2 regions of the Vibrio sp. Vb1554 genome follow, and region 1 is predicted to be linked to the other one. Evidence: predicted binding sites of a transcription regulator. Region 1 holds the regulator's gene; the other holds the start of a gene.
The links. The regulator MetJ, encoded in region 1, represses methionine synthesis genes. The targets are predictions, from matches to a motif close to TTAGACNTNTANANGTCTAA.
Positions count from the first base shown of each region.

Region 2: a site for MetJ is predicted at 14,741-14,760, ahead of metE (5-methyltetrahydropteroyltriglutamate--homocysteine S-methyltransferase). Genes of this name have one in related genera too.

Region 1 is NZ_JAWPOJ010000032.1:1,264-17,751, forward strand. Features, by position in the region: gene R8N28_RS20010 (malic enzyme-like NAD(P)-binding protein) at 166-1,443, shown strand; gene metJ (met regulon transcriptional regulator MetJ) at 1,556-1,876, opposite strand; gene R8N28_RS20020 (O-succinylhomoserine (thiol)-lyase) at 2,102-3,262, shown strand; gene R8N28_RS20025 (bifunctional aspartate kinase/homoserine dehydrogenase II) at 3,278-5,686, shown strand; gene metF (methylenetetrahydrofolate reductase) at 5,949-6,851, shown strand; gene R8N28_RS20035 (PadR family transcriptional regulator) at 6,922-7,461, opposite strand; gene ppc (phosphoenolpyruvate carboxylase) at 7,887-10,520, opposite strand; gene argE (acetylornithine deacetylase) at 10,793-11,929, opposite strand; gene argC (N-acetyl-gamma-glutamyl-phosphate reductase) at 12,074-13,078, shown strand; gene argB (acetylglutamate kinase) at 13,100-13,891, shown strand; gene R8N28_RS20060 (argininosuccinate synthase) at 13,976-15,190, shown strand; gene argH (argininosuccinate lyase) at 15,433-16,488, shown strand, end outside.
Region 2 is NZ_JAWPOJ010000013.1:100,920-117,407, forward strand. Features, by position in the region: gene trpB (tryptophan synthase subunit beta) at 1-553, shown strand, start outside; gene trpA (tryptophan synthase subunit alpha) at 553-1,359, shown strand; gene R8N28_RS12975 (Crp/Fnr family transcriptional regulator) at 1,556-2,251, shown strand; gene R8N28_RS12980 (long-chain-fatty-acid--CoA ligase) at 2,378-3,919, opposite strand; gene R8N28_RS12985 (dicarboxylate/amino acid:cation symporter) at 4,463-5,722, shown strand; gene R8N28_RS12990 (acyl-homoserine-lactone synthase) at 5,879-7,063, shown strand; gene R8N28_RS12995 (hybrid sensor histidine kinase/response regulator) at 7,056-9,596, shown strand; gene R8N28_RS13000 (hypothetical protein) at 9,708-9,950, shown strand; gene R8N28_RS13005 (septation protein A) at 10,149-10,712, shown strand; gene yciA (acyl-CoA thioester hydrolase YciA) at 10,938-11,333, shown strand; gene R8N28_RS13015 (YciI family protein) at 11,449-11,745, shown strand; gene R8N28_RS13020 (GspS/AspS pilotin family protein) at 11,749-12,141, shown strand; gene metE (5-methyltetrahydropteroyltriglutamate--homocysteine S-methyltransferase) at 12,275-14,557, opposite strand; gene metR (HTH-type transcriptional regulator MetR) at 14,839-15,750, shown strand; gene R8N28_RS13035 (DUF4250 domain-containing protein) at 15,772-15,972, opposite strand; gene R8N28_RS13040 (hypothetical protein) at 16,125-16,488, opposite strand, start outside.

The sequences.
Region 1 (16,488 bases):
AAAGAGCACCTGACTCGAAAATCGGGTGCTTAACCCCGTTATCTGGTCTAATCTCTTTTATTATCGGCTTTTTAAGGATATTGCTCGCAATCTTGCCTATGAAGTTTGATTTCTATCCGATAGAATTTATGCCCCCTTACCTAAAAATAAAAAAGAGAAACGTCCATGTCTGAAGACAACCACCAAGCAGCCACTCCAGAAGAAGAACATCGCCAAAAAGCATTGGATTACCATGCTTATCCAACTCCAGGAAAGATTGCTGTCGAACTGACAAAGCCTGCGGAAACGGCGGGTGATCTTGCCCTTGCATACAGCCCTGGTGTTGCAGAGCCAGTGCGTGAAATCGCACAAAACCCGGATAACGTGTACAAGTACACTGCAAAAGGGAACATGGTTGCTGTTATTTCTAACGGTACCGCTATTCTAGGTCTAGGTAACCTAGGTCCACTTGCATCTAAGCCTGTGATGGAAGGTAAAGCGTTACTGTTTAAGCGTTTTGCTGGTCTTGACTCTATTGATATTGAAGTTAAGCACCGCACGATCGATGAATTTGTGGATACTGTTGCGAGCATTGCAGACACTTTTGGCGGTATCAACCTTGAAGATATTAAAGCACCAGACTGTTTTGAGATTGAAAAACGTTTGATTGAGCGTTGTGATGTACCAGTATTCCACGATGATCAACATGGTACTGCTATTGTAACGGCAGCGGGTATGCTGAATGCAATCGAACTTCAAGGTAAGAAACTTGAAGATTCAACAATTGTTTGTCTTGGCGCTGGCGCTGCCGCTGTAGCGTGTATGGAGCTTCTGATCAAATGCGGTGCAATGCGCGAAAAAATCTACATGCTAGATCGCAAAGGTGTGATTCACACTCGTCGTGATGACCTTAATGAATATAAGCAGTTATTTGCGAACAATACAGATAAGCGCACACTAGAAGACGTAATTGAAGGTGCAGATCTGTTCCTAGGTGTATCTGGTCCAAACCTGTTGCCAGCGGAAGCGTTGAAGTTGATGGCTGATAAGCCAATCGTGTTCGCATGCTCTAACCCGGATCCTGAAATCAAGCCGGAACTTGCTCACGCAGTTCGTGATGACTTGATCATGGGTACTGGCCGTAGTGATTATCCTAACCAAGTTAACAACGTATTGTGTTTCCCATTCATTTTCCGTGGTGCTCTTGATGTGCGTGCAAGTGAAATCAATGATGAAATGAAACTTGCAGCCGTTGAGGCGATTCGCGAGCTAGCAAAAGAGCCTGTACCTGAAGCCGTATTGAAGGCTGCAGGTGTTGATAAGCTAGAGTTTGGTGCGGACTATATTATTCCAAAACCAATGGATTCACGTTTGCTACCGCGTGTTGCAAAAGCGGTTGCTCAGGCGGCGGTTAATTCAGGTGTAGCTCGTATCGAGATGCCTGAAAACTACATGGCAGAGTAATATATCTTTCAGGTGTGATACACAAAAATGGGACGCTATTGCGTCCCATTTTTTATGTCATTCATTTGGCTCGAGGCAAGAGTCATTACCTGAAACCTCTTATCAGGCTTTTTTATTCTTCGTCGAATGACTCAAATTCGATGCCCATTTCCGTCATCAGCGCTTTTACTTCTGTTGGAATATCATCAGGACGGTCTTTACGAAGGTCTTCATCTGTCGGAAGTGGCTGACCTGTGTACGCGTGCAAAAATGCCTCGCATAGCAATTCGCTATTGGTTGCATGGCGTAAGTTATTGATCTGACGGCGAGTACGCTCATCAGTTAGCACCTTTAAAACTTTTAGCGGGATAGAGACGGTAATTTTTTTTACTTGTTCGCTTTTTTTGCCGTGCTCTGCATATGGGCTAATGTATTCGCCATTCCAGTCAGCCATTGCACACCTTCATTTATGTAATCGGTTAAAAATAATTTAGGTGCTGATTTTAGCTGCATTTACCGCCATAAGCAAAGACATATAGACGTCTAGAAGTGTTGACGTCTCATTTTTTGACGAGTAAAGTGAACATAACAGCAAAGGAAGCGTGTTGATCACTTTATGTTACTCATTAGATATAGCGCATTCCTATTTAGAAGTCATTACCCGTGAAAGGATACACCCATGAGCACTCGCAAACCTGCGACCATTGCAGTACGCACTGGTATTGAATCAGACAGCCAATATCATGCTGTCGTTCCACCTATTTATCTTTCCACTAACTATGGTTTTCCTGCTTTTGGTGAAGTGCCCAAGTATGATTACACACGATCTGGTAATCCAAACCGCGGACTGTTGGAAAGTGCGCTATCTGAACTTGAGTCTGGAAAAGGAGCGGTTGTTACTAACTGCGGTACGTCGGCATTAAATTTATGGGTTTCCGCTTTTCTCGGCCCAGATGATCTCATTATTGCTCCTCACGATTGTTATGGTGGTACCTATCGTCTTTTTAATACCCGAGCTAACAAAGGCGATTTTAAGGTTCAGTTTGTCGATCAATCAGACGAACAGGCTTTAGATGCTGCATTGGCACAAAAACCAAAACTCATTTTGCTAGAAACTCCGTCAAACCCTCTGGTTCGCGTAGTGGATATTGCAGCTACTTGTGAAAAAGCGAAACAAGTCGGCGCGTTAGTTGCGGTGGACAATACCTTTTTGACACCCGTGTACCAAAAACCTTTAGAGCTAGGTGCGGATTTTGTTATCCACTCCACAACAAAGTACATCAACGGTCATTCGGACGTAATTGGTGGGGTAATCATCACCAACACAGAAGCGCATGCAGAAGAGCTTGCATGGTGGGGCAATTGTATTGGTGCAACGGGCACACCTTTCGATAGTTATATGACGCTGCGAGGTATTCGTACGCTTGGTGCTCGTATGAAAGTACATGAAGAGAGCTCACAGCAGGTACTGGCTTACCTACAGAAACAAGCGTTAGTTAAAACTATCTATCATCCAAGCCTGCCGGAACATCCAGGTCATGACATCGCTAAAAAGCAGCAAACGGGCTTTGGCTCTATGTTGAGTTTTGAGTTTGCTGGTTCGTTTGAACAGTTAAAGGTGTTTGTGAAAGAGCTCCAACTGTTTTCATTAGCAGAGTCATTAGGTGGTGTAGAAAGTTTGATTTGCCACCCAGCATCCATGACGCACCGTGCAATGGGTGAGGAGGCGCTGGCGGAGGCTGGGGTCTCTCATCAACTATTGCGTTTGTCTGTCGGTTTGGAAGATGCACAAGACCTCATCACAGATTTAGAACAAGCGTTCGCTAAAGCTACCCAGTAATAGGAGACGATAACAATGACTGTACAACGTCAGCTGCATAAGTTTGGTGGCAGTAGCTTAGCAAACCCAGAATGCTACTTACGCGTTGTGGGTATTCTCAAGGAGTATTCGACAGAAAATGATCTGGTGGTCGTCTCTGCTGCAGGAAAAACCACTAACCGCTTGATTGAGTTTTTGGAAGGGTTAAATAAAGATGGCCGAATTGCGCATGAAGCGCTTCAAAGCTTAAGACAGTTTCAAACTGAGCTAATAGAAAGCTTGTTGGAGAGTGAAGCAAAAGAAGAGCTGTTAGCTTTATTACATGATGAGTTCAGTACTCTCTCGGAGCTGACTGCACCACTCACTAATGCGCAAAAATCTGCGGTACTGGGACACGGAGAAGTATGGTCTGCTCGCCTATTGGCCGCGTTATTATCTCAACGTTCTATCCCTGCGGTTGCACAAGATGCACGAGCGTTTTTACGTGCAGAAGCGGGAACTCAACCAGAGGTTGATCGCGCTCGTTCATACCCTTTAATTAAAGAGATCCTCGCGCAGCATAACCATAAACGTGTGGTAATTACTGGATTTATGGCTCAGAACGAGGCAGGAGAAACCATTCTACTTGGTCGTAACGGCTCTGACTATTCTGCAACGGTCATAGGCGCGCTTGCTGAAGTCAGTACTGTCACGATTTGGAGTGATGTTGCTGGTGTCTATAGTGCCGATCCACGTTTGGTGTCTGACGCTTGTTTATTACCGTTACTTCGATTGGATGAAGCCAGTGAACTTGCTCGCTTAGCTGCCCCAGTGCTACACAGTCGTACGCTTCAGCCTGTGGCGCAAAGTACCATGGACCTTAATCTCAAGTGTAGCTATCTGCCAGAGTCGGGTTCTACTCGTATTGAGCGTGTATTGGCATCTGGTCGTGGCGCTAAAATTATTACTTCACTGGATGATGTTTTATTGGTGCAATTGTCTTTCATGCATGGGCACGACTTCGAAAAAACACAGAGTGATGTATTACAAGCGTTGCAGCGCGCGCAATTAGAGCCACTGGCATTTGAAGCTCAATCCGGTCAGCACACGCTACGCTTGGCTTACACCGCAGAAATCGCCGGTGGTGCATTGAAACACTTGCAAGAGCTTGCGGTAGAGGCAGAAATTAAGCTAAAAGAAGGTTACTCGCTCTTAGCTGCGGTAGGTGCAGGCGTTACGAAAAACGCCAATCATTGCTTTGGCTTTTATCAGAAGCTAAAGCACTCTCCGGTAGAATTTATCTCTGAAACAGACTCAGGGCTGAGCCTAGTCGCTGTTTTGCGCCGTACTGATACCGAGACGTTGGTTCAAACGATTCATAGCCAGTTGTTCCAAGCGCAAAAACGCGTGGCAGTGGCTTTATGTGGCAAGGGTAATATTGGTTCTAGTTGGTTAAATTTATTTGCGACGCAAAAAAGTGAGCTCGAAAAACGTCATGGTATGAGCTTTGATCTTGTCGCGGTTGTGGATAGCCAAACCTATTGGTTCGATGAGCAAGGTATTGAGGCGGCGAGTGTTGCTGAACGATTTGATGATGAAAGCATAGCCAACAATGGGGATTGGCTGGCACGTTTGGGAGCGCTTAAAAGCTATGATGAAGCCGTCGTGCTTGATGTTACCGCGAGTAAAGAGTTAGCTCAGCGCTACGTAGAAATCGCACAGCAAGGCATTCATTTGATTTCCGCTAACAAAGTGGCCGGTTCCGCAGATAGTCAGTACTACCATCAGGTTCAAGATGCATTCGCTAAAATTGGTCGTCATTGGCTATACAACGCAACGGTTGGTGCTGGGTTACCGATAAACCATACCGTGCGAGATCTTCGTGAAAGTGGGGATGAAATCGTCGCTCTATCGGGTATTTTCTCGGGGACGCTATCATGGCTGTTCCAACAGTTTGATGGTTCTGTGCCATTTAATGATTTAGTCGATCTTGCTTGGCAGCAAGGTTTAACCGAACCTGATCCTCGTTCTGATTTAGATGGCTCCGATGTAATGCGCAAGTTAGTCATCTTGGCTCGAGAGTCGGGCCTAGATATAGAACCAGACAGCGTTAAAGTTGAGTCTTTGGTGCCAGAAGAATTAAGAGAACTGAGCTTAGATGATTTCTTCGATAATGGAGCGTTGTTGAGTGAAATACTTCAAGAGCGTCTGACAAAAGCACAGAGAAACGATCAAGTGCTTCGCTATGTGGCGCGTTTAGAAAAAAATGGTAAAGCAACGGTGGGAGTCGAAGCGTTATCTCGTGAGCACGCGCTCGCCAACTTATTGCCATGCGATAACATTTTTGCCATAGAGAGCAAGTGGTACAAAGATAACCCTCTGGTCATTCGAGGACCAGGCGCAGGCAGAGAAGTGACAGCCGGCGCTATTCAATCCGACCTCAACCGATTGGCTGGTTTATTTTAAAGTTGCGATTGACCTAAAAACCCTGGAATTAATCCAGGGTTTTTTATTCCCCTATCAGTGCCATACTGAAGTCATAACCCGTGCAAAATGGCGAGATGATGCTCAAGTAGAAACTTGAACTATCTTCATTATTAACTTGAGAAAAATTCATAATTACAAGGTTGACATTAAATCGTATTCAATACATTCTGTAGACATATAGACGTCTAAACGTCGATTTTAAGGATTTGTTTTCGTGGCGGAGTGCCGCAGGGAGAGTAAGATGGGATATACGCACGCAGGCCATATCGACGCCTTGAACCAGAATATTGCTGAGTTATCAGATAACATCAATGTATCGTTTGAGTTTTTTCCGCCAAGCAGCGCTAAGATGGAAGAAACACTTTGGAATTCAGTGCACCGTCTTAAAACGCTTCAACCTAAATTTGTTTCTGTGACTTACGGTGCGAACTCCGGCGAGCGTGACAGAACACACTCCATCATTAAAGAAATTAAAGCCACAACCGGATTGGTTGCCGCTCCCCATCTCACTTGTATTGATGCGACTCGTGAAGAGTTGATTAATATTGCCGATGATTATTGGAACAATGGTATTGAAAATATCGTCGCTCTGCGTGGTGATATTCCTCCAGGTGGCGGTGCGCCTGATATGTATGCCTCGGATTTGGTTGAGCTGCTGAAATCACGCCACGATTTCGATATCTCCGTTGCTGCATTCCCTGAGGTTCACCCTGAAGCTAAAAGCGCTCAGTCTGACTTATTGAACCTAAAACGTAAGGTAGATGCAGGTGCAAACCGTGCTATTACTCAGTTCTTTTTTGACGTTGAGTCTTACCTGCGATTCCGTGACCGTTGTGTCGCAGCAGGAATTGACGTAGAAATTGTGCCAGGAATTTTGCCTGTATCGAACTTTAAGCAAGCGTCTCGCTTTGCGGCACAGAACAATGTGAAAGTACCAGGATGGATGAGCAAACAATTCGATGGCTTGGATGATGATCCGGTGACTCGCCAGCTTGTAGGAGCTAGCCAAGCTATTGATATGGTGCGTGTACTGAGTCGTGAAGGGGTTAAGGACTTTCACTTCTACACACTAAACCGTGCAGAGATGACTTACGCGTTATGTCATACGTTGGGTGTTCGTCCTCGCGCAGTAGTCGGTGCGTAAATCTGGTTTCAAAAGGATAAAAGGCTTGCCAAGTAGCAAGCCTTTTTCGTTTTATCAAAGCAAAAGGAGTTTAACCAATCACTTCAAGTTCAGTTAGAACTTCTTCTGCCCAAGTGATCCAAGTTTCACGTAACAGAAGGTTACGGCGAAGCGTTAGACGTTCTAGGCGAGCTTGTTTATCTAAAGTTGACGGCGTTGCGTAGTAAGCCGCTTCAATTTCTTTGTAGTGAGAAACCAGTTTGCGAGACTCTTCAACTAGCTCGGCGAGTTGGTCACGGAATGGAGCTGCAGGTTGAACGGCACATGCCATCAATTTCGCTGAAAACTCATCACGAACTGTTGGGTGTGCAGTTGGTTGATCAAACCACTCTCCTAAAGCGCTGCGACCAGCGTCTGTAATGGAGTAAACCTTGCGGTCTGGTTTGCCTTCTTGGGGTTCTAATACGCAAGTAACCAGTTCTTTCTCAGCCATTTTGTTGAGTTCACGGTACACCTGTTGGTGGCTTGCTTTCCAGAAGTAACCGATGCTAGCAGAGAATTCTTTAGTGATATCGTAACCGGTTGCGTCGCGAGTGCTAAGAACAGTTAAGATTACGTGTGGTAATGACATGTCTTCAATCCAAATGGTCAATAAACTTGTAAACAAGCTACTTATACTTTCAGCTGCGCTCTTACTGGCACTTGAGTTTTTTAATGTATAAGTAGCACCAACAATGTTGGTCCTGTCACCTTAAAGCCGTTTATCACCTAGAGAGATGGGGAGTCCCATCAAGGCTGGAGCAGGTATGATTGGATTTATGAGCTCTCAGCAGGCAAGTAGTATATAAATAATAAGCATGAAGTGGAATAGTAGGACAAAATTACCCTAAAAAACTAACATAATAATCAATAGTGTTAACTTGTGGTTTTTTGTTCTTTTATTTTGGTATTTTTTGGGTCTCTAGTAGTTTATTAAACTGCTTTTGTTTTGGTGCGATTATCCTGTGATAAAAAAAAGCTGAGCATTTGCCCAGCTTTTTATTAAAAATGAAACGATTAGCCTGTGTTGCGCATACCAGCAGCAATACCAGCAATCGTCACCATCAACGCTTCTTCCAAGTTTGCAGAGGCTTCTTCGGTTTGACGCGTGCGGTATAGCAGCTCTGCTTGTAGCATATTCAATGGCTCAACGTAGATATTGCGTAAGCGAATCGACTCGAGTCCCCAAGGGTCATGCTGCATCAAGTTTTCATTGTTCTCTACATTCAGTACCGCTTTGATGTCTTCTTGAAGCTGAGCACGAAGTTTTTCACCGAGTGGACGGAGCGACTCATCCACCAATCGCTCATCGTAGTAGCGAGAGATATCAATATTACACTTCGAGTACACCATCTCTAGCATGCCGAGACGAGTAGAGAAAAACGGCCATTCGCGGCACATCTCTTCGAGCAATGCTTGGTGGCCTTTATCGATCGAGTATTGAATCGCTTCACCTGCGCCTAGCCATGCAGGAAGTACCAAACGGTTTTGACTCCATGAGAAGATCCACGGGATTGCACGTAAGCTCTCTACTCCGCCCTTAGGGTTTCGTTTTGCAGGACGAGAACCAAGTGGCAACTTGCCGAGTTCGAGTTCTGGTGTTGCTTGGCGGAAGTAAGGCACGAAATCTGGCTCGCCACGAACCACATTTCGGTAAGACTCACAGCTTACTTCTGATAGCACTTCCATCAAGTCGCGCCATTCTTGTTTTGGCTCTGGTGGCGGTAACAAGTTGGCTTCCAGAATCGCACTTGCATATAGGTTAAAGCTGTTTACTGCGACATCTGGGAGTCCCAGTTTAAAGCGGATCATCTCGCCTTGCTCTGTTACACGTAAACCGCCTTTCAAGCTTTTTGGTGGTTGCGACAAAAGCGCAGCATGCGCAGGCGCACCACCGCGACCGACTGTGCCCCCACGACCATGGAATAGAGTTAGCTCAACGCCTTCTTCTTCAGCCACTTTAACTAACGATTCCATCGCATGATACTGAGCCCAACCAGCAGACATAACACCTGCATCTTTCGCTGAGTCAGAGTAACCAATCATGACCATCTGGTGGTTTTGGATAAAACCACGGTAAAGGTCAATCCCCATAAGCTGCTTAATGACCGATTCTGCGTTGTTCAAATCGTCTAGCGTTTCGAACAGAGGACACACATCCATGCGGTAAGGGCAACCTGCTTCTTGTAGCAGTAGATGAACGGCTAGTACGTCAGAGGCGGTACGTGCCATTGAAATAACGTAAGCGCCAAACGCTTCACGCGGTTGTGCTGCAACAATCTTGCAGGTATCCAAAACCTCTTTGACGGGTTCAGACGGTTCCCAATCACGAGGGAGAAGCGGACGTTTAGATGCCAGCTCGTTAGTTAGAAAAGCAATCTTATCTTGCTCACTCCATTGTTCGTAATCACCAATACCTAAGTAGCGAGTTAGTTCAGACAAGACGTCTGAGTGACGCGTGCTCTCTTGGCGGATATCAAGACGTACAAGATGGATACCAAATGCTTTTACGCGGCGTAGTGTATCCAGTAGTGAGCCGTTGGCTATTACACCCATGCCACATTCGTTTAGTGACTGGTAGCAGGCATACAGCGGTTCCCAAAGTTGCTCGACTTTTTGCAGTGGTGCTTTAACGGCCAGTTTTTGACCGTGGATCTTAGCATCGAGAATATCTTTGGTTTCATTGAGCAGAGTGCGTAATTGCTTCAGGATCGCACGGTATGGTTCGTGCTGATCTTCGCCAGCAAGTTCACGTACTTGATCGTTTGAAACTGTCATAGACAGCTCGCTGATCAACTCGTTAATGTCATTGAGATAAAGATCGGCGGCTTTCCAACGAGACAATAGTAAGACTTCACGCGTAACGTTGTGAGTAACAAACGGGTTACCGTCACGGTCACCGCCCATCCAAGAGGAGAAGTGCACTGGGCGAGCATCAATGGGTAAACCTTCTCCAAGGTAAGATTTTAGACGGTCATTCATCTCACGTAGGAAGTCCGGTACTGCTTCCCATAGCGAGTTTTCAACGACCGCAAAGCCCCATTTTGCTTCATCCAACGGAGTTGGGCGTTGTTGTCGAATCACGTCTGAATGCCAGCCTTGGGCAATCAGTTGCTCTAGGCGGCGTTCGGTTTTTCTGCGCTCTTTAGAAGAAAGATCGCTTAGCTCCAACTTTGATAAGCACTCGTTTATCTTGACCAGTTTGTTGATCATCGTACGGCGCGTAATTTCTGTTGGGTGAGCCGTCAATACCAATTCAATATTTAGATCACGAACCGCTTGGGCAGTGTCCAGTTTGCTCACATCGTTTTGTACCAGTTTAGAAAACAGCGAGTTAATCGCGTCTGGTTCACAAATGTGCTCTTCACAATGGCGTGAAATCGTGTGGTATTGCTCAGCGATATTGGTGAGGTTTAGAAATTGGTTAAACGCGCGAGTAACGGGCGTTAGCTGCTCATCAGGTAGATGTTTGATTTCTTCGATCAAGCTGTCCCTGTCTGCTTGATTCCCTGCTTGAGCTGATTTGGATAATTTACGAATGGTTTCCACTTTCTCGAAGATTTCTTCGCCATGGGCATCGCGAATGGTGTTACCCAATAAGTGGCCTAACATGCGCACATTACTTTTGAGTGCGGCGTATTTCTCGTTCATTGTCGTCCTGCCTCGTAAAAAAACTACATCCATTGTCCTTGTTAAGACTCCAATCTAGCGAAAAGCACCAGTTATAGTCAAATAAAGCAGACTAAGTTTGCAATTATTCCGCTGTCTCCTGATTTAGAGCAAATTTACGGCAGCCATAGAGTAAGAAGTGAAAATTAATTACAAAATAACAAGTTAAATAAGTGTTAAGACTAGCGCTAAATTGTGAAGATAAAAAGATGCAGCTCAATCGAGCTGCACAGACTTTTGAGCTTAAACGCGTATTAACAGCAGTACTTGACCATCGCCTTTGAAAGCACATCAATTGTGGGGTCGATAAAGTCGAAGGATAGAAACTCATCCGGTTGGTGGGCTTGGTCGATTGACCCAGGGCCGAGCACCAAGGTTGGACACAACTGCTGTAGAAATGGTGCTTCAGTACAGTAGTTCACGGTTTCTGAACTGGTTTGGCAGATCTCTTCAACACCACCAATAAATGGGTGGTCATGTTGGCATTCGTAACCTGGAATAGGCTCATGCAATGGAATAATCTCCAGTCTCCCAGGCCATTTCGCTTCGACTTCTTTTAATGCTCCGCGCAACATGTTCTCTAAACCATCAAGACTAATGCCGGGAAGAGGACGCACGTCGTAATGCAGTTCGCAGCAACCACAAATACGGTTAGCGCTGTCACCACCATGAATGTGTCCAAGATTTAGGGTTGGGCTTGGAATGGCAAAACCCGGATGGTGATATTCTTTAATCAATTTGTCACGCAGTTGCATCATGGCGAACATGACTTCATGCATGATCTCAATAGCGTTAACGCCAAGCGCTGGGTCCGATGAGTGACCGGACTTGCCTGTTACGCGAATGGCATTTGCCACATGCCCTTTATGACCTCGAATTGGTACAAGGCTGGTGGGTTCACCAATGATGCAGTAATCCGGCTTAAATGGGGCGTTTGCTGTGAAATGTCGCGCGCCCAACATGGTGGTCTCTTCGTCACAAGTGGCTAATACGTAAAGTGGTTTGCTCTGCTTGCTCCAATCGACTTTCTTCACTGCTTCATAAATAAAGGCGAAAAAGCCTTTCATGTCTGCTGTGCCTAAACCGTAGAAGCGGTTGTCTTTTTCCGTCAGTTTATGCGGATCAAAATTCCATCGCCCTTGATCGAATGGCACGGTATCACTATGGCCAGCAAGTAAAAGGCCACCTTCTCCCTCTCCCATACGTGCGATCATATTGTGCTTGCCTGGCTCGACTTCGATCACTTCAACGCTAAAACCCAGATCTTTAAACCAAGATGCGAGTTTTTCGATGACTTTTGCATTGCCCTGATCCCAGCTCGGATCCGTGGAGCTGATAGAAGAGGTGCTGATGAGTCCTTCATAGACCTCTAGAAAAGTTGGTAATTGCATGGATTCTTCAAATCTCCTGTTGACAGACAGACCACAAAAATGTAAAACACATATTAAATCATATTTAATGAATAAAAAATCAAAATAAAGCAAAAATTAAATATGAATAGTCATTTGAGCCTTTAAGTATATGGATGTCACACAATGCTAAAAACCACGATTATTGGAGCCAGCGGTTACACCGGCGCAGAGTTAGCGTTAATGGTTAATAAACACCCACAACTCACGCTATCAGGTTTATACGTTTCCGCCAACAGTGTTGATGCGGGAAAGAGCATCGCGCAGCTGCACGGTAAGCTAGCGGGCATCATTGATATGCCAGTTTTACCACTAACGGATCCACTGCAAATCGCTCAAGAATCGGACGTGGTGTTTTTGGCAACGGCTCACGAAGTCAGCCATAATTTAGCCCCAACTTTCTTGGAGGCAGGCTGTCAGGTATTCGATTTATCGGGTGCATTCCGTGTGAAAAGTGAAGGCTTTTACGACACTTTTTATGGCTTCGCACATCAACATAACAACTGGCTAGATAAAGCAGCATACGGCTTAGCTGAGTGGAACCAAGAATCAATAAAAACCACTCCTTTGATTGCAGTAGCAGGTTGCTACCCAACCGCTTCACAGCTTGCAATCAAACCTTTATTAGAACATGCGTTGCTCGATACCAACCAATGGCCAGTGATCAACGCAACCAGTGGTGTATCAGGTGCAGGGCGTAAAGCCTCCATGGTTAACAGCTTCTGTGAAGTGAGCTTGCAACCCTATGGTGTATTTAACCATCGTCACCAGCCAGAGATTGCTCAGCACTTGGGTTGCGATGTGATTTTTACTCCGCACCTCGGCAACTTTAAACGCGGCATTCTTGCCACTATCACCATGAAGCTTGCGCAAGGTGTGACAGAAGCACAAGTGGCACAGGCGTTTGAACAAGCTTATCAAGGCAAGCCTGCGGTGCGTCTTAAAGGCGACGGTATTCCACGTATTCAGGATGTCGAAAATACCCCTTTCTGTGATATCGGCTGGAAGGTACAAGGCGAACACATCATTGTGATTTCAGCTATCGACAACCTACTTAAAGGTGCATCGAGTCAAGCGATGCAATGTCTCAATATTCATTACGGTTACCCAGAACTGACAGCGTTGCTGTAGTCGTTGAAAGAGGGAAATGCGATGACGCAAACCAATCAAGCTCCTTTAGTCATTAAGCTAGGTGGTGCAGCTCTATCATGCACTCAAACCTTAAGCCAACTTTTTGGTGCCATTGCGGCTTACCAAAAATCGGCACAGCGACAAATCGCCATCGTTCATGGCGGTGGCTACCTAGTTGATGAGTTGATGGCAAAGCTTCAGCTTGAAACCGTAAAGAAAAACGGTTTACGCGTAACACCTTACGATCAAATTCCTGTGATTGCAGGCGCGCTTGCAGGCACTGCGAATAAGTTACTTCAAGGTCAAGCGATTGCGGACGGTCTTAACGCTGTGGGCCTTAGCCTTGCGGATGGTGGTTTGTGTCTTGTTGAAGAACTTGACCCAGAACTCGGCGCGGTAGGCAAAGCATCACCGGGTGACTCAGCACTATTACAAGCGGTGCTAAACACAGGTGCACTGCCGATCATCAGTTCAATTGGTTTAACCAAAGATGGCCAGATGATGAATGTGAATGCTGATCAAGCAGCAGTCGCGGTTGCGGGCGCATTAGATGCGGAGTTAGTCCTGTTATCAGACGTGAGTGGTGTATTAGATGGAAAAGGCCATTTGATCAAAACCCTGTCAGAGCAGCAAGCTAACTCGTTGATCGATGGACATGTGATCACCGATGGCATGATCGTCAAAGTTAAAGCCGCTTTGGAGGCCGCCAATGATCTTGGCCGTCCAATTGAAGTCGCGACCTGGCGTTACCCAGAAAAATTAGCACAGTTATTCGCTGGTGAAAGTATTGGTACTCAATTCTTGCCTCAATAAGCATCAGCAAAAGAATTCAATATTAGGAAGTCGTAGTTGGCACTGACCGCCGAGCGCAGCGCCAGTTAAGTTTGGAGAAAAAACATGAGCAAAGTGAACGTAAATAAAGTGGTAGTCGCATACTCAGGCGGTCTAGATACTTCAGTAATTATCCCGTGGCTAAAAGAGAACTACGACTGTGAAGTAGTGGCTTTCGTTGCCGATGTTGGTCAAGGTGCCGAAGAGCTAGAAGGCATTGAAGCGAAAGCAAAAGCCTCTGGTGCTTCTGAGTGCTACATCGCTGACTTGAAAGAAGAAATGGTCGCAGACTACATTTACCCAACGCTAAAAACCGGCGCGTACTACGAAGGTAAGTACCTGCTAGGTACATCAATGGCGCGTCCAATCATTGCCAAAGCGCAGGTTGAAGTGGCACGTCAAGTGGGCGCGGACGCTCTGTGTCATGGCTGTACAGGTAAAGGTAACGACCAAGTACGTTTTGAAGGCGCATTCGCAGCACTAGCACCGGACTTACAAGTGATTGCACCTTGGCGTGAGTGGGACCTAGTGAGCCGTGAAGAGTGTTTGGATTACCTAGCTGAGCGTAATATTCCTTGCTCTGCGTCTCTTACTAAGATCTATTCACGTGATGCAAACGCATGGCACATTTCGACGGAAGGCGGCGTTTTAGAAGATACGTGGAACGCACCAAACGAAGACTGCTGGGTGTGGACTGTCGACCCAGAGCAAGCGCCAAATGAAGCGGAATACGTCACGCTGAAAGTAGAAAAAGGTGAAGTGGTCGAAGTTGATGGTGAAGTGATGACACCATACAACGCACTGGTTTACCTAAACGAGAAGGGCGCTAAGCACGGTGTTGGCCGTATCGATATCGTGGAAAACCGTCTTGTTGGAATGAAGTCTCGTGGTTGCTATGAAACACCGGGAGGCACCATCATGATGGAAGCGCTGCGTGCTGTAGAGCAGCTTGTGCTAGACAAATCATCATTCGAATTCCGTGAGGAGCTAGGTCTAAAAGCGTCTCACCTTGTATACGATGGCCGTTGGTTTACGCCACTATGTAAATCTATCCTTGCTGCTTCAGAAGAGCTAGCGCAAGACGTTAACGGTGAAGTGGTTGTTAAGCTTTACAAAGGTCAAGCGACAGTCACGCAAAAACGTTCTGACAACAGCTTGTATTCAGAAGAGTTCGCGACTTTTGGTGAAGATGAAGTTTACGACCAAAGCCATGCAGGTGGGTTCATCCGTCTTTACTCGCTATCAAGCCGTATTCGTGCATTGAACAGCCAGAAGAAATAATCCCTTAACATCCATCTTGGATTGAATAAAGACCCGCCATTTATAGGCGGGTCTTTTGGTTTCTAAAAGCGGGTACCTAAATTTGGCTTGAATATATATGTAAAAATATTGAATTTATACTTTATTTTTTATCGAAATTGCCGTAACGTTGACACATAAGAAAAAGTGAGCAAATGACCATCAAATTGGTTACTACTCATTCGAGAACGTTAGAGTAAGCAATAGTCATCAGGAGAGACGCAATGGCATTATGGGGCGGAAGATTTACCCAAGCGGCAGACACCAGATTTAAAGAGTTCAATGATTCGTTGCGTTTTGACTACCGATTGGCTGAGCAAGACATCGTAGGTTCAATCGCATGGTCTAAAGCTCTGCTTTCTGTTGATGTGCTATCGGCAGAAGAACAGCAAAAACTGGAACTTGCTTTAAATGAGCTGAAGTTAGAAGTGATGGAAGACCCTCACCAAATTCTTCGCTCTGATGCAGAAGATATCCACTCTTGGGTTGAACAGCAGCTAATCAGTAAAGTGGGAGATTTAGGTAAAAAACTCCACACTGGGCGTTCTCGTAATGACCAAGTCGCCACAGACTTGAAACTTTGGTGTCGTCAGCAAGGTCAGCAATTGTTGATTGCTTTAGATCGCCTACAAGCACAAATGGTCCATGTTGCTAAACAGCACCAAGGCACCGTATTGCCAGGCTATACTCATCTTCAGCGTGCTCAACCTGTAACCTTTGCTCACTGGTGCTTGGCTTATGTTGAAATGTTCGAGCGTGACTACTCTCGTCTGAATGATGCCTTACAGCGTCTCGACACTTGTCCACTTGGCTCGGGTGCTTTAGCGGGAACGGCTTATCCGATTGATCGCGAACAATTAGCACATAATCTCGGTTTCCACCGTGCTACGCGTAATTCACTAGATTCGGTTTCAGATCGTGATCATGTGATGGAACTGATGTCGGTGGCGTCGATTTCTATGCTTCACCTTTCTCGTCTTGCAGAAGATATGATCTTCTACAATTCAGGCGAGTCAAACTTCATTGAGTTAGCGGATACGGTGACATCTGGTTCGTCATTAATGCCACAGAAGAAAAACCCAGATGCACTTGAGTTGATCCGTGGTAAGACAGGGCGTGTCTATGGCGCATTATCGAGCATGATGATGACAGTTAAAGCTTTGCCATTGGCGTACAACAAAGACATGCAGGAAGATAAAGAAGGGTTGTTTGACGCTTTAGATACATGGAACGACTGCATGGAAATGGCAGCTCTGTGTTTTGACGGTATTAAAGTGAAT
Region 2 (16,488 bases), on a different contig from region 1:
TCAGATTTTGGCACGTGAAGGCTGTCTTCCTGATGCGGTTATCGCATGTGTGGGCGGTGGTTCAAACGCGATTGGTATGTTTGCTGACTTCATTGAAGAAGAAAGCGTTCGCCTAATTGGTGTAGAGCCAGCAGGTAAAGGTATCGATACTGACCAGCACGGTGCACCACTTAAACACGGTAAAACGGGCATCTTCTTCGGCATGAAAGCACCGTTGATGCAAGATCCAAACGGCCAAGTTGAAGAGTCTTACTCAGTATCTGCTGGCCTTGATTTCCCTTCAGTTGGTCCACAACACGCACACCTAAACGCAATTGGCCGTGCTGAATATGACAACGTGACGGATGATGAAGCACTAGATGCATTCCAGGAAATTGCGCGTAACGAAGGTATCATCCCTGCTCTAGAATCTTCTCACGCACTGGCTCATGCACTGCGTATGGCTCGTGAGAATCCAGAAAAAGAACAATTGTTAGTTGTGAACCTATCAGGTCGTGGTGATAAAGATATCTTCACTGTACATGCCATCCTAGAAGAAAAAGGAGCGATCTAATGAGCCGTTATGCAAAGATGTTTGAGCGCCTAAACGAGAAAAACCAAGGCGCGTTTGTACCGTTCGTAACGGTTTGCGATCCAAACGCAGAACAGTCTTACAAGATCATGGAAACATTGGTTGAGTCGGGCGCAGATGCCCTAGAACTCGGTATTCCATTCTCAGATCCTCTTGCGGATGGCCCAACTATCCAAGGTGCGAACATTCGTGCTCTAGATTCAGGTGCAACACCAGATATCTGCTTCGAGCAAATTGGTAAGATCCGAGCTAAGTACCCAGAGTTGCCTATTGGCCTTCTGATGTACGCGAACCTTGTTTACTCTCGTGGTATCGAGAACTTCTATGAGCGTTGTGCAAAAGCAGGTATCGATTCTGTTTTGATTGCAGACGTACCAACTAATGAAAGTGCTGAATTTGTTGCTGCTGCAGAAAAGTTTGGTATTCACCCAATCTTCATCGCACCACCAACGGCAAGTGATGAAACACTGAAGCAAGTATCAGAGTTGGGTGGCGGCTACACTTACCTACTCTCTCGTGCAGGTGTTACTGGCGCAGAAACCAAAGCAAACATGCCTGTAGGTCATATGCTCGATAGACTGAACCAATTTGATGCGCCACCAGCGCTACTTGGTTTTGGCATCTCAGAGCCAGCACAGGTGAAACAAGCACTAGAATCTGGTGCGGCTGGTGCAATTTCTGGTTCAGCCGTGGTAAAAATCATTGAAGCGAACGTTGAGCAACCACAAATTATGCTCGACAAGCTAGGTGAATTCGTTTCTGCAATGAAAGCTGCCACTCAAAAATAATTTCAGTTTGATATGACACAACAACGTCCGCTTAACATTATGTTTAGTGGGCGTTTTCTTACTATCGTGTTTATACCACGTCATTTTTTGTTCAACGCCCGCACTTTCCAAATCTATCTCAAGCAGAGCACTCAAAGAGTGTTAAGCTTGGGTAACTTAACTAACTCAATAAAGCAATGTGCAGTAAGGTTGCTACATGGAAGAAGTCAAAACACTGCTAGCCAAATGTCCTGTACTATCAGGGCTGCCAGATAAAGGGCTTAGTGAAGCAGCGCAAATGACTAAGGTTCGCTGCTTCGACGAAAAAGCACTGATTTGCAATAAAGGTGCGCTTCAATCTTCTCTTATGGTCATAGCTCAAGGTGCAGTGAGAGTGAACTCAATTAGTTCAAAAGGCAAAGAAGTCACACTGATGATTTTCGAAGCTGGTGGCTGGTTTGGAGACAATGTTTTTTCTCCCGGTATGCCTCGTATTTTTGGTGCGACCGCGCATTCTGACGTGACTGTAATGGAGCTTCCTGGAGATAAATTTCGCCAATTACTCGCCAAATACCCTCAAAGTTACCCCACTATACTCGACTTACTTAGCCGCCGCTTGTGGTCTGCTATTTCTGTTATCGAAGATGACGCGATTAGAGGAATTGAAGAACGAGTCGCCAAAAGGTTACTGCTGCTTGCAGAATACCAACTTAATCAAGCGATCGATACTCGACCATGCGTTGTCAGGGTAACAAGAGAACATATCGCTAACATGATGGGGCTAACTCGTCAGAGCGTACACAAGATACTAAAACGATTAGAAAGTATCGGGATGCTAGAGCTAAACTATGGCTCAGTAACCATTACCAATCCGAAACGCTTAGAAGAATACTTTAAAGAACTCGAGCAATAGATCCATTCAACAAACGGTAAGTATTGTCTAACGACAGCTAAAAAGCTTATGCATCTAATTGGTTAAGAGCACAACACCATTTGCGCTTAGGCAAGTGGCGCTGTGACACAAAAACCATTGAATTGACTAAGCTATATTCAATTCAGATTTCAACTCACGTTTCAAAATCTTTCCTGTCGCACTCATCGGGAGGTGTTCACGAATTTCGACATAACGAGGATATTTAAACGAGGCTAATTGCTCTTTACCCCACTTTTGTAATGAATCGGCGTCAATATATTCTTTTGGTTTAAGTACAACGTAGGCTTTTATCTCTTCGCCATACTCTTCATTTGGAATCCCTATCACCGCTACCATTGAAACTGCAGGATGAGTCATGAAAACTTCTTCAATTTCTCTGGGATAAACATTAAATCCACCTCGAATGATCAGATCTTTCATTCTATCGACAATAAATAAATTACCTGAACTGTCAAAGCGGCCCACATCACCAGTATGGAACCAACCATTTTGTAGCGCAGATTCAGTAACTTCTGGACGGTCAAGATATCCCTTCATAACATTATGACCACGCACAACAATCTCACCTTCTTCGCCTATCGGTAGTGCATTGCCTTCAATGTCGATAACTCTTACTTCGACGCCTTGAACCGGTTGACCTACCGAGCCTGGTATACGCTCCTGATCCAAATGATTAAAACATGCAATAGGACTTGTCTCCGACAAGCCGTACCCTTCTAAGATCGGCACATTAAATGTTTCTTCAAAGGTTCGAAAGATTTCGGTTGGCAATGACGCACCACCGCTTACTGCAACACGCAATGACGAGGTATCAAATTGATGCTGCACATGAAGCAGACCGATGTACATCGTTGGCACACCAGCAAATATCGTCACCCTATGTTTTTCCACCAGTTCAAGAACATGTTTAGGCTCAAACCTAGGCACTAACACCAATGTTGCCCCGCCCAAAACACTAGCATTTAAGTGGACGGTTTGACCAAATGTATGAAATAAAGGCAAAGTTACTAAGTGAATATCATCGGCCTGGCTGCCCATAATATTTTGTGCCACCAGAGCGTTCATTATGATGTTCTGCTGAGTCAGCTCAGCGCCTTTTGGTAAGCCTGTCGTCCCTGATGTATACAAAATCACACATGTATCATCCGCATTACGCGGTATATAATCCGGCAACGGTTGGACATCGGCTATAAACGCATTGAGAGTTATTACACCATTCCAATAGCTTTCATCTTGAGATTGAGTCAATACGACTATGCCTTCGCATGTATCGACTTGTTCAAAGGCTTTGACACCCTCTTTTGCCATTGGCAGTTCTTTCGTCCCTTCAAAGCAGAAATAAAACTTCGCTTTTGAATCTTCTAAGTGATACTTAATTTCTCGCGCTTTCAAAAGCACATTTAATGGGACTGCAACCGCGCCAGCTTTTTGTGTTGCATAATAAACAAACGCGAAAAAAGGAATGTTTGGGCATGAAATCGCAACGCGGTCACCTGGCTTTACGCCTTTATTGATTAAAGACGCTGCGATCTTGCCGGCGATCGCATCAAACTGCGCATAATTTATCTTTTCAGTGCCACATATCAACGCCGTTTTATCTGGTTTACTCGCAGCATTTCTTTGTAACGCAGCAGCAAGATTCATCATAGTCTCTTCACCTCTTACTTGTCTTTCTCGTCTAATCAGCTCAGGAGCATTAACTAAGCAAGTTATCTCTAACACTGGATCGTCAGCATTTGAGTCTCACCAGTCATTACAATTTAACATTATGTTTACAACGCAATTAGAGCCAAGAATGTAAAGCAATTAACATTTCAGAAGGCAAATTAATAAAAGTGTGAGCTTGAAAGAGATGAATTGTTATAAATATCAACCCAAGTCACTAAAAACTCTGACTGCAATAGCAAATACAAAAGCGGTTAAAATTAACAAAAAGAAAACAAATAAAGAAAAATAAACTTGAACAATCCTAAACGCGACCCTTATAAGAAAAATCAATAGCAAACGTTTGCTATTGAACAAAACTTTATCGTTCGTCAATAAAATATCGATTAATCCATCAATAATACCTTGCTGCATATTGCCAATTGTAAACGATAAGTGTAAAAAGCAAGGCGAGATAATTATCCGTAAATCCATTTATGGTTAGTGGGTAATTTTAGGATTTTACATTTTATTAGCACAGAGGTTATGGAAGTGTTAAAAGAAAAGAGTTTGCTAAACAACATTGGCGTACAAGTCGTAATCGCCATGATCGTGGGCACAGCCGTTGGTGCCATGATGGGTCATGATGCGACAGTGTTCGCTCCTTTAGGTGCTATCTTTATCAACTTAATCAAAATGTTGGTTATTCCTTTGGTCGCTGTAGCCTTGATTTCTGGCGCCGCTGGTCTTGGGAACAGCCAGTCAGCAGGTAAAGTTGGTATCGTCACTCTAGGTTATTTTGGTTTAACATCCGCCCTAGCCGTTGCGCTTGCACTATTTATGGGTGAAGTATTCCAACCAGGCATGGGTATCGACGTCTCTGGCGTTGAAGGCATGTTCTCAGCAGAATACGCTTCAAAAGGTGAACTACCTACTTTCTGGGCAACCATCACTGGTATGATCCCAACCAACGTTTTCCAATCACTAAATGAAGCAAACATCCTACAGATACTCGTTTTCTGTATGTTCTTTGGTATTGCGATTTCTAAGCAAGCAAAAGAACGTCGTGAACCAATCATCAATGGTGTTAACTGCATCGTTGACGCAATGGTTTGGATGATCAACAAAGTAATGATCATTGCACCTATCGGTGTATTTGGTCTGATGGCAGAAGCCGTCGGTACGTTCGGTTTTGGTGCGCTAATGGTGGTGTTTAAACTGTTCGTTGTTTACGTTGCCGCCATCCTAATCTTCGGTTTCGTTGTTTACCCAGCAATGGTGCATGTTTTCACGAAGACATCTGCGAAGAAATTCCTGTCTTCAATGAAGAAACCGCAAGCAGTTGCGCTTTCAACAGCGTCTTCTATGGCAACACTGCCTGTCACAATGGACACCTGTGAAAAAGAGCTGGGCGTAAAAAATTCAACTGCATCATTTGTTCTGCCTCTAGGCGCAACGATCAACATGTCAGGTAATGCGATTTACTATGGCTTGGTTGCTATCTTCTTTGCTCAACTGTTCAATATCGATCTAGGCATGGGCGCTTACATTGCAATTATCGTAACGTCTACATTGGGTGCGGTTGGTCAAGCGGGTGTTCCTGGCCCTTCTTTCCTAGTGGTTGCCGTGCTTCTTGCCGCTGGCATTCCAATTGAAGGTCTACCGCTGCTATTCGCTCTTGACCGTATTTTCGATATGATTCGTACAGCACTGAACATCACAGGTGATGCTGCATGTGCAGTTATCGTTGATGCGCTAATTGAAGAAGAAACGGCAGAAGCTGAGCTAAAAAAGCAAGAAGCCTAACCCTTTCTTGAATAGACCAAAAACCGCTCATAATGAGCGGTTTTTTTGTCTTTTCTTGCATTACGTAACTATACAAATAGAAACCGATGGCATAAATTTTTCAAAATGATATAAACCATTACAAAATATGACAAAACGTTAGAACTAGGTTATATCATGAGTCTTGAGCAATCTTTGGAATATCTCACCAAAACAAATTTGCCGATCGAATCAAAGCAGCAGGCACTGATTGACTTAGTTATTCTTACCCTAACGAAACAAAAACGAGATGCTCTTTTTCAACAGGTTGCTCTGTATCGAATAAAACTGCTTAAATCTCTCTTTCCTAAACACGCATCAAAAAGTCTTTCTGCACTATTTGAGTTAATGGATTATCGAGATTTAGTGCAACAGTATCCGACAGGTTTCTCCAAAGAGATTCGTTTACTTGAACAACTTGCCGCAGATTGTTACCCGCATTGGATGGTTTTCTGGTGTCAATGCGAGATCGAAGCAATCAAGCAAAAATATCCTTCAAACGAAGCTGCGATTCCTACTCCGCTTCCGTTTGACGACCACAGCTATACTAGCGTGTTAATTGAAGATATCGCAGATTGCGATCTTGAGGTAATGCTGCCAAATCATGCAGCGTTAATGCCGATTTCCGAAGCGATCACACTGAGTAATCTTGAGCTTTTCGTCCAAACTGAACAATGGTTTGAAATCTTGCCTCTTTTATCACTCTCGCAAAAAGGGCAGCACTTTGCCCTCTTGCTCAAATCGTCATCTTCACCAATCATGGTCTCCTCCGCTTTAGTGCAAAGCTGGCATCAACGAAATAACTGGCTCAGTTACTCACCACAGTTTAGTAACGAACAATGGCAGTTTTGCTTTCCTAATCATGGGTACAGTGTTCTCAATCAACTGGGTATTTTGGAGTGTCGTGCTCTAACTCATGAGCACACTCTTATTGAGTTTGATGCTCAGTTTCAATCTCATGTAAAGAACACTGAAGCGGTTTGCGAAGTACTGCGTCTTACGGTGGGAGGCAACATTCAACAAAAGCTGTATTTTTTGTATCTGGCGCAAAAAACTATGATGAGCGAGCTCTATAAAGCAGGCTATAAGCTCGGCTTTACCATTATTGAGCAAGTATTTATGTTAAATTTCTATCAATCTATTGATTTAAGTGCCTACTTTCACTCAGGATACCGCGACATTAATGGTGACGGTACCAAGACATACCGCGGTTTCTGGAATTTAGGTATGATGGTTGAAGCATTTCAAGACATACAATTTCGCGACTACAAACATTGCGTACGAACAAAAAGAATGGATAAAAAGGTGAATGAGCATGCTTGATGTTCATTTGCACGGTCTCTTTTACCCAAAAGCAATGGCATTGTACGCGACTGTACTAATAGTATTCGCTTGGCTACTGTATTACTGCTATCGCCTAAAACAGAAGAGTGAATCAATCTTAGGCTCGCATCACGCGCCTTACATCGCTTATTCCAGCTGTATCATTGTTTGGATAAGCAGCAACGCCTATTTCCATACCGATTTATTGCCAGAATTAGGCTCTGTTGGTGGCATTTTTATGGCTAAGTTAGCGAACTTAGCGTCTTTTTTCGCCTTTGCGTTTGCATTCTATTTTTCTTGCCAGTTAACCGCAGATGTTAAAAAAACAGCGGTCAAAGTCTGGCAAAAAGTCGTCTTTGTCGCACTAGCAACGTATTCACTGTACATCAACTTAGTGCCGAATCTTACTGTCGAAAATGTCACCATTAGTGGTCCAAGCCAGTTCGTCATTGAATTTGGCCCACATACCTCATATTTTTTCATTAGTTTGCTAGCTTTCGTGGTACTAACGCTGCTTAACTTGATTGCCATGCGCGCTAACAGCAGCAAGCTCACGCTAGCAAAAAGCAACTATATGATCGCTGGCATTTTGGTATTCATGTTATCTACGGCAGTGATACACCTTGGAATGACGTATTTCCTTGGCGACTTCTCCCTAACTTGGTTACCACCAGCACTTTCAATCAGCGAAATGTTGTTTGTCGGCTATGCCCTACTTACCTCTCGCTTCTACAGCGCTAAATATCTCACGTACTTAACGGTAAGCGCGCTCTTAGTCTGCGCCATTTTTGTTCTGCCGCTAGGGGCGATATTTATTCCTATCTCTGAAGATAACCAATGGCTTGTTGCGGTACCTTTATGCGCGCTTATCGGTATCACTTGGCACTTGCTTTTTAAGCGAGTCAGTCGTTTCGCTTCGTATTTTATTTATGGGAAACGACACACTCCCGTTCAGCAAATCCTTGGGTTAGAGGAAGAGTTTAAACGCTCAATAGATGATGCTATGCATCAGTTGGCATCGTTACTTAACATACCAAACAACAAGCTACAGCTAGTCACTAGCAATTACACAGAAACGTTTTACGAAGAGTACCTGCCGTCAAGCAAGTCAGTTCTCGTGCTTGATGAGTTGTCTGAAGAAATTGATTATGCCTCCTCTTCTAAAGGGTCTATGAGAAAGCTCTACGAGCGTATGCGCTCAAGCAATACTGCGCTCGTTATGCCTCTCTTCGGTCGTGGAAAGTCTGTTACTCACTTACTAATTTCTTCACATAAAATAGATAATAAGCTGTTTTCTAATGAAGAAATCTCAGCTCTGCAAACGTTATTAGTTCGCATCCAGAGCACCATTGAAGCCGATAGAAAGGTACGCCAAAGCCGTGCGCTGGCTAACTCCATTGCACATGAAATGCGTAACCCTCTCGCTCAAGTACAATTACAATTTGAAGCTTTAAAACAGCATATAGAGTCAAACGCCTCACTGGATATGCTAAAAAGAGAAATTGATAAAGGTGAAGCCGCTATACAACGCGGTCGACAACTTATCGATATTATTTTACGAGAAGTTAGCGACAGCTCACCAGAGCATGAGCCTTTAGCTCTCACTTCCATACATAAAGCCATCGACCAAGCAGTAAGCCGTTATGGTTTTGAAAACGATCAAATAATAGAGAGAATTAACCTGCCACAGGCACACGATTTTGTCGCGAAGTTAAATGAGACCCTGTTTAACTTTGTCATTTTCAATTTGATTCGTAACGCTATCTACTATTTTGATTCTTATCCCGACAGTCAAATTGAGATTCGTACCCAGACGGGGGCTTACGAAAACATTCTGATCTTCCGAGATAGTGGGCCAGGTATAGATAGCAGTATCTTACACAAGATATTTGATGACTTTTTCTCGTATCAAAAAAGCGGAGGCAGTGGCCTAGGTTTGGGCTATTGCCAACGTGTTATGCGCTCCTTCGGAGGACGAATAGAGTGCCAGTCTGAATTGAACGAGTTCACAGAATTCTACTTGTATTTCCCAGTCGTACCAAACGCACCAAAACCAGAGACATTAAGAGCACCGGACTTTGATAGCTGGAAAGCAACTGCATCACATTCTGAAAATCATTCAGCTCAACACGTACAAGTATCTAAAGATGCACCAACAGTGCTCATTGTTGATGACAAAGAGGTGCAACGCACCTTGGTACAGATGTATTTAAAAAGATTGGGAGTCAACAGCTTACAAGCAAATAATGGAGCCTCTGCGGTAGAACTATTCCACTCTCACAAGATTGATCTCGTTCTTATGGATGTCCAAATGCCGGTAATGAATGGATTTGACGCAAGCCAACGGATTAAGCAAATCACATCTTCCGTTCCAATCATTGCCTTATCTGGTGAGTCTGGAGCTAGAGAGTTGGAGCTAATTTCGAAACTCATGGATGACAGACTCGAAAAGCCCACCACGTTAAATGCTCTTCAAGTCGTCATCCAAAGATGGTTACAGAACGAGAATTTTGCACCTTCCAACACTTTTTAATTTGCAAATATAGAATTGGCACTAGATGTGCATTATTGGAGTAAATCGAATTATCCAGAAGGTCAAGCAGGCTGCAAATGAGTAGCGTATGAGCTTGATAAGGAGATCGCCATGTTACTTCATCGACATACATACTACGGCTTGATTCATCATGGAATCAAAACACTGTTACTTGATCGCTTAGGCCACTATACAGCAGAAGAGTATCATCAATATCTGACCCTGATGACTGGTAAATCCACTTGCTTCACGATGTCTCTCGAAGAGCTAGAAGCAACGGTCGATAACTTACTGCGGGAAGGCTATTTAGAAGATGTAAAAACGCTTATTTCCCAATATCAACGTGTGGCTTAAGGTTTAAAACTCTCAACTCTATTGCCGCTTCACGCGGCAATTTTTATTCCTTCCATTTGCTGTTTCGACGTGGAAGACGCTTGCGGGCTGTACGATATACTAAGCGTTACTATTCTTACCCTAACTTCCTCAGTATTCACATCTTGTCAGATTCAGTTAGACTGTCTTCAATTCAATAATTAGGTAGATTTTGCCATCATGAAGCAGATCCTAGACTTTATACCACTCATCATTTTCTTCGCTTTATACAAGCTGTACGACATCTACGTGGCGACAGGTGCACTAATCGTAGCAACAGCCATTCAGCTTGTCGTCACCTACGCGCTGTATAAGAAAGTCGAAAAGATGCAACTAATAACATTTGTTATCGTCACTATCTTCGGCGGCATGACCCTTTTCTTCCACGACGACAATTTTATAAAGTGGAAAGTCACCATCATTTACGCGATTCTGGCGATTGGCTTAGCAGTGAGCCACGCATTGGGAAAATCAGCCATCAAAGGTATGCTAGGCAAGGAAATTACGTTACCTGACGCTGTTTGGGCAAAGATTAACTGGGCTTGGGTTGGCTTCTTCTCATTCTTCGCTGGCCTAAATATTTATATTGCTTACGAATTGCCGTTGGATGTTTGGGTTAACTTCAAAGTATTTGGAATGTTGATCGCGACATTTGCCTACATGATTGCGACTGGCTTTTACATTTATAAACACATGCCAAAAGAACAAAAAAATAACTCATCCGATGTGTCCACTGATGATTAAAAACTCAGTTTTGCTATAATCCGCGACTTCACAGCGACCTTAGGGTCGCTGTTTTGCTCCATGTATCAGTAAACCGCTCAAACAACGTACCGTTTTCAGACCATTCTTGCTGCTGTAAACCAACTTTCTCTGGTCCGGTATCTGCGGTTTTTTAAGGACCTTTGGTTCTAGGTATTTACTATGTTGGCGCTTAGTTTGAGCGCCTTTAAGATTTAGGATGTCACAATGAGTCAAGAAATTAGCTCTCCGAAAGGTCAAATGCTGCTTCGTACCCTTGCAATGCCTGCAGATACAAACGCCAATGGCGATATTTTTGGCGGTTGGATAATGTCTCAGCTCGACTTAGCGGGCGCGATTCTGGCAAAAGAGATCTCTTGTGGTCGCGTTGTCACCGTTTCGGTATCAAGCATTACGTTCAAAAAACCTGTTGGTGTGGGCGATGTCGTATGCTGCTACGGCGAATGCACTAAGATCGGCCGCACATCCATGAGTGTCGATTTGGAAGTATGGGTCAAACCCGTCAAAGCTCACGGTGTTGGCGAACGCTTCATGGTTTGTGATGCGACCTTCAACTACGTAGCCATTGACAGTGAAGGTAAACCACGTCCGGTTCAGAATTAGTCAACCTACAACGCTAACAGTTAGAAAGGATCTCACATTTTCTGTTGTTCACTTGTGAGAGACACAAAAAAGGCGTTAAATTAACACTTTACCCTACCAATTAAGGAACTATGCTATGTGGTATGTCATCTTTTCACAGGACGTTGAGAACTCGTTGGAAAAACGCATGAGCGTTCGCCCACAACACTTGGATCGCTTACAAAAGCTACAAGACGAAGGTCGCCTTCTTACAGCTGGTCCGATGCCTGCGATAGATTCTGACAATCCTGGTGAAGCTGGATTTACGGGCTCAACTGTCATCGCTGAATTCGCCTCGCTAGAGGATGCTAAAGCGTGGGCAGAAGCCGATCCTTATGTAGCGGCTGGTGTTTACGATCATGTAATCGTGAAACCGTTCAAAAAAGTGTTTTAATTTATGAAAAAATTACTGTGTCTTTTCTTGGTATTTGGTGCTCTGGCTGGCTGTTCATCAACCGATGATAATCAGCGCCAACTTGAGCTTATGGCATCAAACCGAGCAGGAGTCTTGTCAGCGGGCCTCCCTTTAGAGTACGGCCCACTGCAAATAATGCGTGTCTCATCCAACAAAAATGTTGTAGAGATGATGATGATTTATAACGATGGCGCACTCGGTGCAAAGCCGTTAAATCAAGTACTGAATACCAGTATCTATACCTACTGCAGCAACCCAGAAGTTCGCAAGCAAATTGATATGGGCTTGATGTATCGTATTAAGGTACGTAATTCTCGCGGTCAGTTGATGGCAGATGAGTTGGTTTCCGCACAGACTTGTACTCAGGTGAAGTAGCTACAGTAATTTTTGTTGCTTTCGGCATGAGACGATGCTTCGCTATTATTGGATAATCTGAAAACGAAAGTGAACAATTAAGAATAGAAAAACGGAGACCACAGTCTCCGTTTTTATTTGCTGTAACGATGTGTTACGCCAGCTCAGCACGGAGCTTCTTCGCCGCTGAAACCAGATTTGCCAATGCGGCTTCTGTCTCCTTCCAGTTTCGTGTTTTCAGACCACAATCTGGGTTTACCCACAAACGCTGAGCCGGAATTTTGTCTGCCGCTTTCTTGATTAAACCTTCAATCCATTCTTCCGTAGGAATGTTTGGTGAGTGAATGTCATAAACACCAGGGCCAATTTCGTTCGGGTAATTGAACTCTTCAAATGCTTTCAGCAGCTCCATATTTGAGCGAGATGTTTCAATGGTAATGACGTCCGCATCGAGTGCCGCAACCGAATCAATGATTTCATTGAACTCGCTGTAACACATATGAGTGTGAATCTGAGTTTCTGGTTTTGCACTTGCCGCAGAGACCTTAAACGCATTTACGGCCCATTCTAAGTACGCTTTGTGATCGCGTTTTTTGAGTGGTAAACCTTCTCGAATGGCTGGCTCGTCAATTTGAATGATATTGATGCCTGCATCTTGCAGGTCAGACACCTCATCACGTAGTGCCAAAGCAAGTTGCTGCGCAATTTCTTGACGTGTGATGTCTTCACGTGGGAACGTCCAACATAAAATCGTTACTGGTCCAGTCAACATGCCTTTCATCTGTTTGCTGGTTAGCGATTGTGCGTACGTCGACCATTCAACTGTGATCGGTTTTTCACGTTCAATGTCAGCAACTACAATGGCAGGTTTCACACAGCGAGAACCATAACTCTGTACCCAACCAAATTTGGTCGTTTGAAAACCCGCCAAGTTCTCAGCGAAGTATTCCACCATGTCGTTACGCTCTGCTTCACCATGAACAAGCACATCTAGGTCGAGCGCCTCTTGACGTTTTACTGCGTCAGCAATATGTCCTTTAAGTGCTTGGATATATTCAGACTCAGATAATTGACCTGTACGATAAGCGCTGCGCTGCACCCGGATTTCACCCGTTTGAGGAAAAGAGCCGATTGTCGTTGTTGGCAACAAAGGCAAGCCCAATACTTCAGCTTGATGCGCAGCACGCTCTGCATAAGGTACGCTGCGCTCGGCAAGTGACGCGGTAATGTTGTTTAAACGCGCTTGTACTTGAGGTTTATTCACATGTGTTGCTGTCTTGCGCGCTTTGATTGGCTGGCTATAGGTATCACAAGCGAGAATCGCATTTTGGTCACCATCGAGCGCTCGGCCAAGCAAGGCGACTTCTGCCACTTTTTGTTTTGCAAAGGCAAACCAACTTTTTACTTCTTCGCTCAGTTCTGTTTCCAGTGCTAAATCAACAGGGCTATGTAGCAGAGAACATGAACTGGCAACCCAAAGTTTGTCGCCCAGTTTCTCTTTGACTGGCTGTAGACGCTCGAGTTGGGCACTTAAATCTGAACGCCACACATTACGACCATTCACAACACCAGCAGAAAGCACCCAATCCTCCGGTAACTTGGTAACTACATCGTCAAGCTGCTGAGGGGCGGCAGATAAATCGATATGCAAACCATCTACCGGAAGCTCTACAATTTTGCCTAGCGTATCGCTTACGGAGTCAAAGTACGTCGTTAGCAGCACTTTTACATCGCTTCGAATCACTTGGTAGGCTAGCTTAAACGAATCAGCCCATTTGCTTTCTAGCTCCAGTGACAAAATTGGCTCATCAATCTGAACCCACTCAACACCTTGACTTGCTAGCTTTGCCAAAATAGCTTGGTAAGCAGTAAGTAAGCGTGGTAGCAGGGTTAAGCGGTCAAACCCTTCTTCGACCTCTTTGCCCAAGTAAAGGTAACTGACTGGACCAAGCAAAACAGGCTTCACTTGGTGGCCAGCTTGAAGCGCTTCGTTGACTTCTTCAAACAGTTGCGGCCAGCTCACTTCAAACGTATCGTCCTTGCTGAATTCAGGGACAATGTAATGGTAGTTTGTGTTGAACCATTTGGTCATATCCGATGCCGCAGCGCCCGCACAGCTGCAACCCGCCTGAGATTGACCGCGACCCACTTTGAACAACGTATCCAGGTTAGGGAAACCATCAGCGTGACGCTTTGGCACATGACCCAATAGCAACGTGGTCGTCAGTACATGATCGTACCAAGCGAAGTCGCCAGCGGTGGCAAAACTCAAGCCAGCATCTGTTTGCGTTTGCCAGTTTTTAGCGCGCAGATCTGCTCCAACCTTTTTAAGCTCTGCTTGATCAATTTCTCCGCGCCAGTATTTTTCCTGAGCGAATTTTAATTCTCGTTTTTCACCGATGCGTGGATAACCTAATATGTGAGTCGTTGTCGCCATGTCCCTATTCCTTTCTCAATTTTGTTCAATTTGTTTGGATCAGAGCATCTTTCGGTAAAGAATAAGATGTCTGGATGGCTAAACTATCGCTCTCATCTGATATTAGAACAACGTCCATTTATTCAACTTATTTATTAAAAAAATTCATCATGAAGCGACATGATTCGCAAATAAAAACAACAAATAGACGTCTAGACGTTTACATATCCATTTTTTGTCGTTAAGTTATTTACACGATTGCTATTCTGTTCATAGCGAGCAACAAAGGATGAAAGGAATTCATGATAGAGCTAAAACATTTGCGGACACTCACTTCGCTTCGAGACACTGGCTCTCTAACGGCGACAGCGACCGCTTTGCATCTCACTCAGTCGGCACTGTCTCATCAGATCAAAGATTTGGAGGCGCGAATTGGAGGGCAACTGTTCCTGAGAAAGACTCGTCCGGTGAAGTTCACTTCAGAGGGAGAAATCCTATTGCGTCTTGCAGAAGATATCCTTCCGAAACTCGCAAGAGCAGAAAATGATTTAGCGAGCTTGAAAGAGGACGTCAATGGCCGATTACATATGGCCATTGAATGTCACTCTTGCTTCCAATGGCTAATGCCTGCACTTAGGGAGTACCAACTTGCTTGGCCTAGCGTAACATTGGACTTTTCCTCTGGTTTTGGCTTTGAACCACTCCCAGCTCTATTGGCAGGCGAACTCGATCTCGTTATTACTTCCGATATCCAACCTCGATCTGAAGTCCACTACGAGCCTCTATTCGACTTTGAAATGCGTTTAATTACCGCAACCAACCACCCATTGGCGGAAAAAGACATTATTGATCCGCAAGATCTCGCAGATCAAACCATGCTCTCTTATCCGGTTCAAAAACAAAGGCTAGACGTCGTAAAACACTTTCTTCAGCCAGCAGGAATAGAACCTGCGAAATGGAAGCAAGCCGACAACACTCTCATGTTAGTTCAGATGGTCTCTGCTGGATTAGGGGTGGCGGCACTACCCAATTGGGCGATTTCTGAATTTTCTCGCCAAGGTCTTATTACCAGTAAACCTTTCGGCCAAGGCTTATGGCGTCGCTTGTTTGCTGCAACGCGTCACTCAGAGAAAGAAAAGCGTTACTTACAAGCTTTTTTCGCAACCGCGAGGCTACAATGTAAAAGCCACCTTGACGGAATCAAGGTGGCTTAAAAGATTTGGGTTATGAAAGGCTTAGCGTTGATATGCTTTAAATTGGTTAGTCAATGGATCGTACTGATAACCGAGCATATCAAGCTTGCCGACTACAGACTCTACATCCATCTCATACACTGATACTAACTCGTCAAAACTGTCGCACTCTAAACGTAGCTTTTCGTTGACGATACCTAGCAAAATAGTGCTGTCCAGATTACCTACATTGCTTAAATCCATCGCGACTCTCCTCTTCGACAAGGTATATAAACAAGCGTAGTAGTAATCACGCGAATTTAAAGTGAGTGAGATCTAAAACGTGATCACCTTATACCCAAGCATCAAGAAAGCACTTGGATATAAGCCGTCTAACTTTGTCTTTAGAGTAGAGGTCAAGCCGCGAGAGAGAATAAACCTTGCAGGCTCGTCATCGACGCGAGTGCTAGTAACAAAGCTACGCTCAGTTGCACCTTTTCTGGTTTCTTATGCGTAAAAATATGCCAACACCACACGATAATTGAAGAAATTAGCATAGCTAAAGACAGCAAGATTGGCTGTGTTGCAGCGTTCAGTGCAGCTTCATTTAACTGGTAAGAAGCAAACAACGTTGCGATGACTAATAGCATTCCAGACACAATGCCAGTAACTGGTAAAATGCGGTGAAATGCCTGTAATCTGCTGCGAGCTATCGTAAGTAGCAATTGAGAAAATGACGCCCCAAGGAAAAATATCATTAGCGCCATCGCTATCGATGCT